DNA from 2 places in the Providencia sp. PROV208 genome. Region 2 is predicted to be linked to the other one. Evidence: predicted binding sites of a transcription regulator. Region 2 holds the regulator's gene; the other holds the start of a gene.

Region 1 (3,408 bases), on a different contig from region 2:
GCATAATGAATGACTAAATCATAATCCAGCACCAATACGCTGTTGATTAAGGAATCGAGGAGATGTTCGGGGACAGGTAAATGCTCGGCTTTCATGTAATATTGCTCCTGCACTATTTTGGTGCATTATACGTTATTTACTGATTAACCGATACGTCGAAGCCAATATTTGCAGTTTATCACTCAGTGCAGAGAAAAGGCCCCATCAAAAGATGGGGCAAGTGCTTCACGGCAACAAAGACTATCAGTGGAACGGCGTGTTACGCACTGTAGTACATTTCAAATTCGAGTGGGTGTGGTGCCATACGAACACGTTGGATATCGGCACGCAGTAATTCGATGTAAGCGTCGATAGCATCGTCAGTAAATACACCACCACGAGTTAAGAACTCACGGTTTTTATCCAGTTCAGCCAGCGCTTCTTCTAAAGAGCCCGCAACCGTTGGGATTTCTTTCGCTTCTTCTGGCGGTAAATCGTACAGGTTTTTGTCCATTGCATCGCCAGGGTGGATCTTGTTGATGATGCCATCAAGACCAGCCATTAACTGTGCAGCAAACGCTAAGTATGGGTTAGCCGCCGGGTCTGGGAAACGCACTTCAATACGACGCGCTTTCGTGCTAGCAACGACTGGAATACGAATAGATGCGGAGCGGTTACGTGCTGAGTAAGCTAACATAACTGGCGCTTCAAAGCCTGGGACTAAACGTTTGTAGGAGTTAGTCGTCGGGTTGGTAAAGGCGTTCAGTGCGCGAGCGTGTTTGATGATACCGCCGATGTAGTACAGCGCCATCTCAGATAATCCGCCGTATTTGTCGCCTGCAAACAGGTTCACACCATCTTTAGATAAAGACATGTGGCAGTGCATACCAGAGCCGTTATCACCGACTAATGGTTTTGGCATAAAGGTAGCGGTTTTGCCGTATGCATGGGCAACGTTGTGTACAACGTATTTGTAAATTTGAGTCTCATCCGCTTTTTTCGTCATCGTATTAAAGCGAGTTGCAACTTCGTTTTGACCTGCGGTTGCTACTTCATGGTGGTGAGCTTCAACGACTAAGCCCATATCTTCCATTGTTGTACACATAGCAGAACGTAAATCTTGTGATGAATCAACCGGTGGTACTGGGAAGTAGCCGCCTTTTACGCCAGGACGGTGACCTTTGTTACCGCCTTCGTATTTAGTACCTGTATTCCATGCCGCTTCGATATCATCGATATGATAGTAGCTGCTGTGCATGCTATTGCCGAAACGAATGTCATCGAACACGAAAAATTCAGGTTCTGGTCCAAATAACACTACATCTGCAATCCCGCTAGAACGTAGGAAGTCTTCAGCGCGTTTAGAGATTGAGCGAGGGTCGCGATCGTAGCCTTGCATAGTGCCCGGCTCTAAAATATCGCAACGGATGATTAAGGTGTTATCTGCGTAGAATGGGTCTAACACTGCGGTAGATGCGTCTGGCATTAATACCATGTCAGATTCGTTGATGCCTTTCCAGCCACCGATGGATGAACCATCAAACATTTGACCTTCTTCAAAGAAGTCTTCGTCAACTTGATGAGCAGGGATAGTGACGTGTTGCTCTTTACCTTTGGTATCGGTAAAACGCAGATCAATAAATCTAACATTGTGCTCTTCGATTAACGATAAAACATGTTTAGCGGACATTCTCGGCTCTCCTGGTCGGGTCTAATCAACCCACGCAGCGTTTAAGATGTGCATGGGTTGGTTTATCTGGCTTCGCAAGATGAATGATTATTTCATTAACAACATCGCAAGCTCTCTATGGATGGTATAAGCGAAAAGCGTGCCAACTTTTGAAATCATAGTAAAAGTGGATTATGACGAAAGGATGGCAACGTTGAGGCTAAAAAATAGTCTATCATTGCGCTGCATTGGTGCAAGTAAAAGATTTTTTGCACCAATTAGGTGCATTTTGGCAGTGGGTGTTAAAACACGCACCGCGCAGCGCCATTAATAGGCACAACGCGGCGGATTGTGGTAACAATATAAAGTTCAGAGCTACTCGTCATTACTGTCAGTTAAGATCGCATTAACTTCTTCAATCTGTTTGACGGCATCATTAATGATAGTGGCAATTTGGTGAGTTTGTTCTTCATTTAGTTGCTTGAGTACCATTTTGTGGCGCAATAAGGCTTTAAAGCGGCTAACTGCCATTTCGATATCTTCCGATAAATTACTGCCTTGCTGTAGTTCACGTGCTTTGGCTAATTTACGGGCGATAACCGTTTCAGTTTCCTTATTCTGAGCGAGATGTTCAGCCCCTTCAGGTGTAATAGAGAAACTTTTGCGATTACGTTCCACAATCTGTGATTCCAAAAAGCCTTGTTCTTCTAATAGCGTTAATGTTGGATAAATGACGCCCGGGCTTGGTACATATAAGCCATTGGATGCTTCTTGGATGTCTTTAATGATTTCATAGCCATAGCTAGGTTTTTTTGCCACTAAAGAGAGCACCATAATATGCAGATCCCCGTGGTCAAACAGGCGACGTAAGCCTTTACCGCGTCCACGACCGTGACGACCTTCGCCGTGGCAGCCTTCACCGCGTCCATGACTGTGACGACCTTCACCATGACAGCCTTCACCGCGTCCACGACCATGACGACCTTCACCATGGCAACATTCACTATGGTCATGACCATGATGATGTTCTTGGCGCTCTTCATTGTGGCAGCAGCCACCGTGTCCTCGTTGATGTTCATCATGATGTGAGGAATAAACATGACGGCATTGATGTATTCTCATAGGAACCTCTGTTATTATTTCGATATATCTAAATTATTTGATAGGTTCACTTTATTCCGATATATCTAAACTGTCAAATTAGATATATCTAAATAATAAAAAATGCATTTAAAATAGTGATAGGCGAAGAAAGTTTATTTTTTATTCTTTTTTTCGGCTGCTAATATTTCCTTTTTAGCGTATTATCCTGCCACTTTGTGATTTCCTAGTGCTGATAATTGCTATTTTTTTAAGCATTTTTGCACGACGACGCAACTGAATGTTTTTTAGCTAAAAACTTTTTTAATAGTGATGGCTTTCACATTTATTCCACTTGTGTGGAAAAACGTGTAAAATAACAGCAAATTAAAGTAGAAAGTATGCTTTGAGCTATATAACGACTCAATAAGCATATTCCTTTCCTGTCAATGAAACGGTAAAAATCCTTGTCAATTCAAAACTTAAGAAACATCGCCATCATCGCTCACGTTGACCATGGCAAGACAACACTGGTTGGTAAATTACTGCAACAGTCCGGTACTTTCGGTGAACGTGAAACTGTTGATGAGCGTGTTATGGACTCCAATGACTTGGAGAAAGAGCGTGGTATTACAATCCTTGCTAAAAACACCGCTATCCAATGGAATGGTTATCACATC
Region 2 (3,408 bases):
AGAAAAGTTTTATTCAAGGAGCTGTTGCAAGTGCAATTTTGGCTCTTAGCCTACCGGCAATGGCACTGAAAACAGATACCCAACAACCGATGACCATTAACTCGGTGAAGCAATCTCTTGATTTAGAAAAAAATGTCACCACATTTACAGATGACGTTGTGATTAAACAAGGTTCCATTGATATCAGAGCGAACAAAGTTATCGTGACACGTCCAAGCAGCGATTCCGATAAAATTGTCATTGAAGCATTTGGTACCCCCGTCACCTTCTATCAGTTACAGGACGATGGCAAACCAATTAAAGGTCACGCATCCAAAGCGCGTTATGAAGTTGATAAGCAACTGGTCACATTAACGGGTGATGCTTACCTTGAACAGCTCGACAGTAATATCAAAGGCGATAAGATCACCTATGTGGTTCCGACCCAGCAAATGGAAGCATTTAGCGATAAAGGTAAACGCGTGACCACCGTCTTATTACCAGCACAGTTACAAGAGAAAGGCCCAGCCGCACAGGGTTCATCAACTAGTAAGAGTAAATAATTGTTATGGCAACACTAACCGCAGAGAATCTGGCGAAATCCTATAAAAAACGCAGCGTAGTGACTGACGTCAGCCTTGAAGTCAAATCAGGGGAAATTGTTGGTCTCTTAGGTCCCAACGGTGCGGGTAAAACGACCACTTTTTATATGGTAGTCGGCATTGTTCAGCGGGATGCAGGTAAAATTTTAATTGATGGGGAAGATATTAGTCTATTACCTCTGCATGAGCGTGCTCGCCGTGGCATTGGCTATCTTCCTCAAGAGGCGTCTATTTTCCGTCGTTTAAGCGTTTATGACAACCTGATGGCGGTCTTAGAGATTCGTCATGACTTGAATTCAGAGCAGCGTAAAGAACGTGCAGAAGAACTGATGGAAGAGTTTAGTATTACCCATTTGCGCGACAATGTTGGTCAATCACTCTCTGGTGGTGAACGCCGCCGTGTCGAAATTGCACGTGCCCTTGCTGCCAACCCTAAGTTTATTCTGTTAGATGAGCCATTTGCAGGGGTTGACCCGATCTCCGTTTTGGATATCAAAAAGATCATCCAACATCTACGTGACTATGGTCTTGGTGTTTTAATCACCGACCATAACGTACGTGAAACGCTTGATGTCTGTGAGCGAGCCTATATCGTTAGCCAAGGACACCTGATTGCACATGGTTCTCCTGAAATGATCCTTGAAAATGAACAAGTTAAACGTGTTTATTTAGGTGAAGGCTTTAGACTGTAGTTTTGTCTTGTTGGTTGTCATGATATTGGTTGTGTTAGTGGTAATGGAGAATAAAGCACATTCATGAAGCAAAGTTTGCAGCTCAGAATCAGTCAACAACTTGCAATGACTCCCCAATTGCAGCAGGCAATCCGCTTGTTGCAATTATCCACCCTTGAGCTTCAACAAGAAATTCAACTCGCACTTGAAACCAATCCGCTACTTGAGCAAGAAGAACAATCTTCGGAACAAGATAGTGTAGATAATCAGAGCCACGAAGCGGACAGCAGCGAAATTGATACCAAAGATGCGCTAGAAAAAGAAGATATGCCTGATGAGCTACCATTGGATGCTGATTGGGATGAAATCTATACCGCGGGAACGCCTTCAGGAACCAGCAACGATTACAGCTTTGATGAGCTTCCAGTATATCAAGGGGAAACTACCCAAACGCTGCAAGACTATCTGATTTGGCAAGCGGATTTGACCCCATTTACCGATACTGATCGTGCAATTGCCACCTCGATTATTGACTCTATTGATGATTCAGGCTATCTCACTAGCCCAATCAGCGAAATCCATGAAGGTATCGATAATCCCGATATTACCTTAGAAGAAGTCATCGCTGTTTTAAAACGTATTCAACATTTTGATCCCTTGGGCGTAGCAGCTCAGGATTTAAAAGAGTGTTTGCTAATCCAGCTCTCTTTATACCCAAAAGAGACAGCAGGGCTACAAGAAGCTAAACTAATTATTAGTCATCATATTGATTTACTAGCAAATCGCGACTTTCGTCAGTTGAGCAAACTGACACGTTTAAAAGAAGATGCATTAAAAAAGGCAATTGATCTGATTCTCACGCTGAATCCTAAGCCCGGTCAATCCATCAATACTGGTGAATCGGAATATGTTATTCCCGATGTATTGGTGAAAAAAGTCGGTGGGCACTGGCAAGTTGAGTTAAATACAGATAGCATTCCTAAGTTAAGCATTAACAATCATTATGCTTCAATGGCAAATGATTCAGCCAGTGAAAGTGACTCTCAGTATATTCGTAGTCACTTACAAGATGCGAAGTGGCTGATTAAAAGCTTAGAGAGCCGCCATGAAACACTACTAAAAGTGGCGACCTGTATTGTTGAGCAACAACAAGAATTCTTTGAGTTAGGTGAAGAGTACATGAAACCGATGATTTTGGCAGATATTGCTTATCAGGTGGATATGCACGAATCGACTATCTCTCGTGTGACAACCCAAAAATACCTCCACTGCCCGCGAGGCATTTTTGAATTGAAGTATTTTTTCTCCAGTCACGTCAGTACAGACACCGGAGGAGAAGCCTCTTCCACTGCTATTCGTGCACTGGTGAAGAAGCTGATTGCTGCGGAAAACCCAGCAAAACCATTGAGTGACAGTAAATTGACGAGTATGCTGGCAGAGCAAGGTATACAAGTTGCTCGTCGAACTGTTGCTAAGTATCGTGAGTCATTATCTATTCCGCCATCAAATCAACGTAAACAGTTGGTTTAACCCAATAAGATAAGGAAGATTGTATGGAATTTCAGATTACTGGACACAATATTGAAGTTACACCGGCATTGCGCGAAACGGTTGAGAAAAAACTCAAGAAATTAGAGCAATTGTTTGATCGTATTAACAGTATCCAAGTCGTTCTGAAAGTGGAAAAAGTTCAGCAAATTGCTGAAGCCACCCTGCAACTCAACGGTGCAGAGCTTCACGCATCAGCGGAAGATGACGACATGTACGCGGCACTTGATTTACTCCTTGATAAGCTGTCACGCCAATTAACCAAACATAAAGAAAAACTGAGACAACACTAATACATTTAGCCAGTCCTTGACTGATTAATGTTCTAAACCAGATGGTGGGATACATCATCTGGTTTTGTAGTCCTAAGTGAATAATAAAATGAATAGTGATATAGAAATCCAATTAAGCGATGTTTTATCCGCCAGTTGCACACGTAATAATTTAGTTTGCACCAGCAAGAAAAGAGCATTAGAAATTATTAGTGAGTTAGCGGCCGCCGAGTTGGGATTACCGGAAAATACGGTATTTGAAGCGTTACTAACCAGAGAAAAAGTTGGCACGACAGGTATTGGTGGCGGGATTGCAATCCCCCACGGCAAGCTCAA

Evidence for each region. The regulator sigma-54, encoded in region 2, starts transcription at its own class of promoters, with help from an activator protein. The targets are predictions, from matches to a motif close to GTTGGCACANNTTTCGCTNT.
Region 1: glnA (glutamate--ammonia ligase) is a predicted target of sigma-54. The motif match lies at 1,797-1,816, and genes of this name have one in related genera.

Annotation. Positions count from the first base shown of each region.
Region 1 is NZ_JAMPNS010000012.1:92,568-95,975, reverse strand. Features, by position in the region: gene glnL (nitrogen regulation protein NR(II)) at 1-95, opposite strand, end outside; gene glnA (glutamate--ammonia ligase) at 260-1,669, opposite strand; gene PR766_RS10645 (PadR family transcriptional regulator) at 2,024-2,770, opposite strand; gene typA (ribosome-dependent GTPase TypA) at 3,196-3,408, shown strand, end outside.
Region 2 is NZ_JAMPNS010000008.1:199,699-203,106, forward strand. Features, by position in the region: gene lptA (lipopolysaccharide ABC transporter substrate-binding protein LptA) at 1-542, shown strand, start outside; gene lptC (LPS export ABC transporter periplasmic protein LptC) at 1-1, shown strand, start outside; gene lptB (LPS export ABC transporter ATP-binding protein) at 548-1,273, shown strand; gene rpoN (RNA polymerase factor sigma-54) at 1,337-2,782, shown strand; gene hpf (ribosome hibernation promoting factor) at 2,806-3,093, shown strand; gene ptsN (PTS IIA-like nitrogen regulatory protein PtsN) at 3,182-3,408, shown strand, end outside.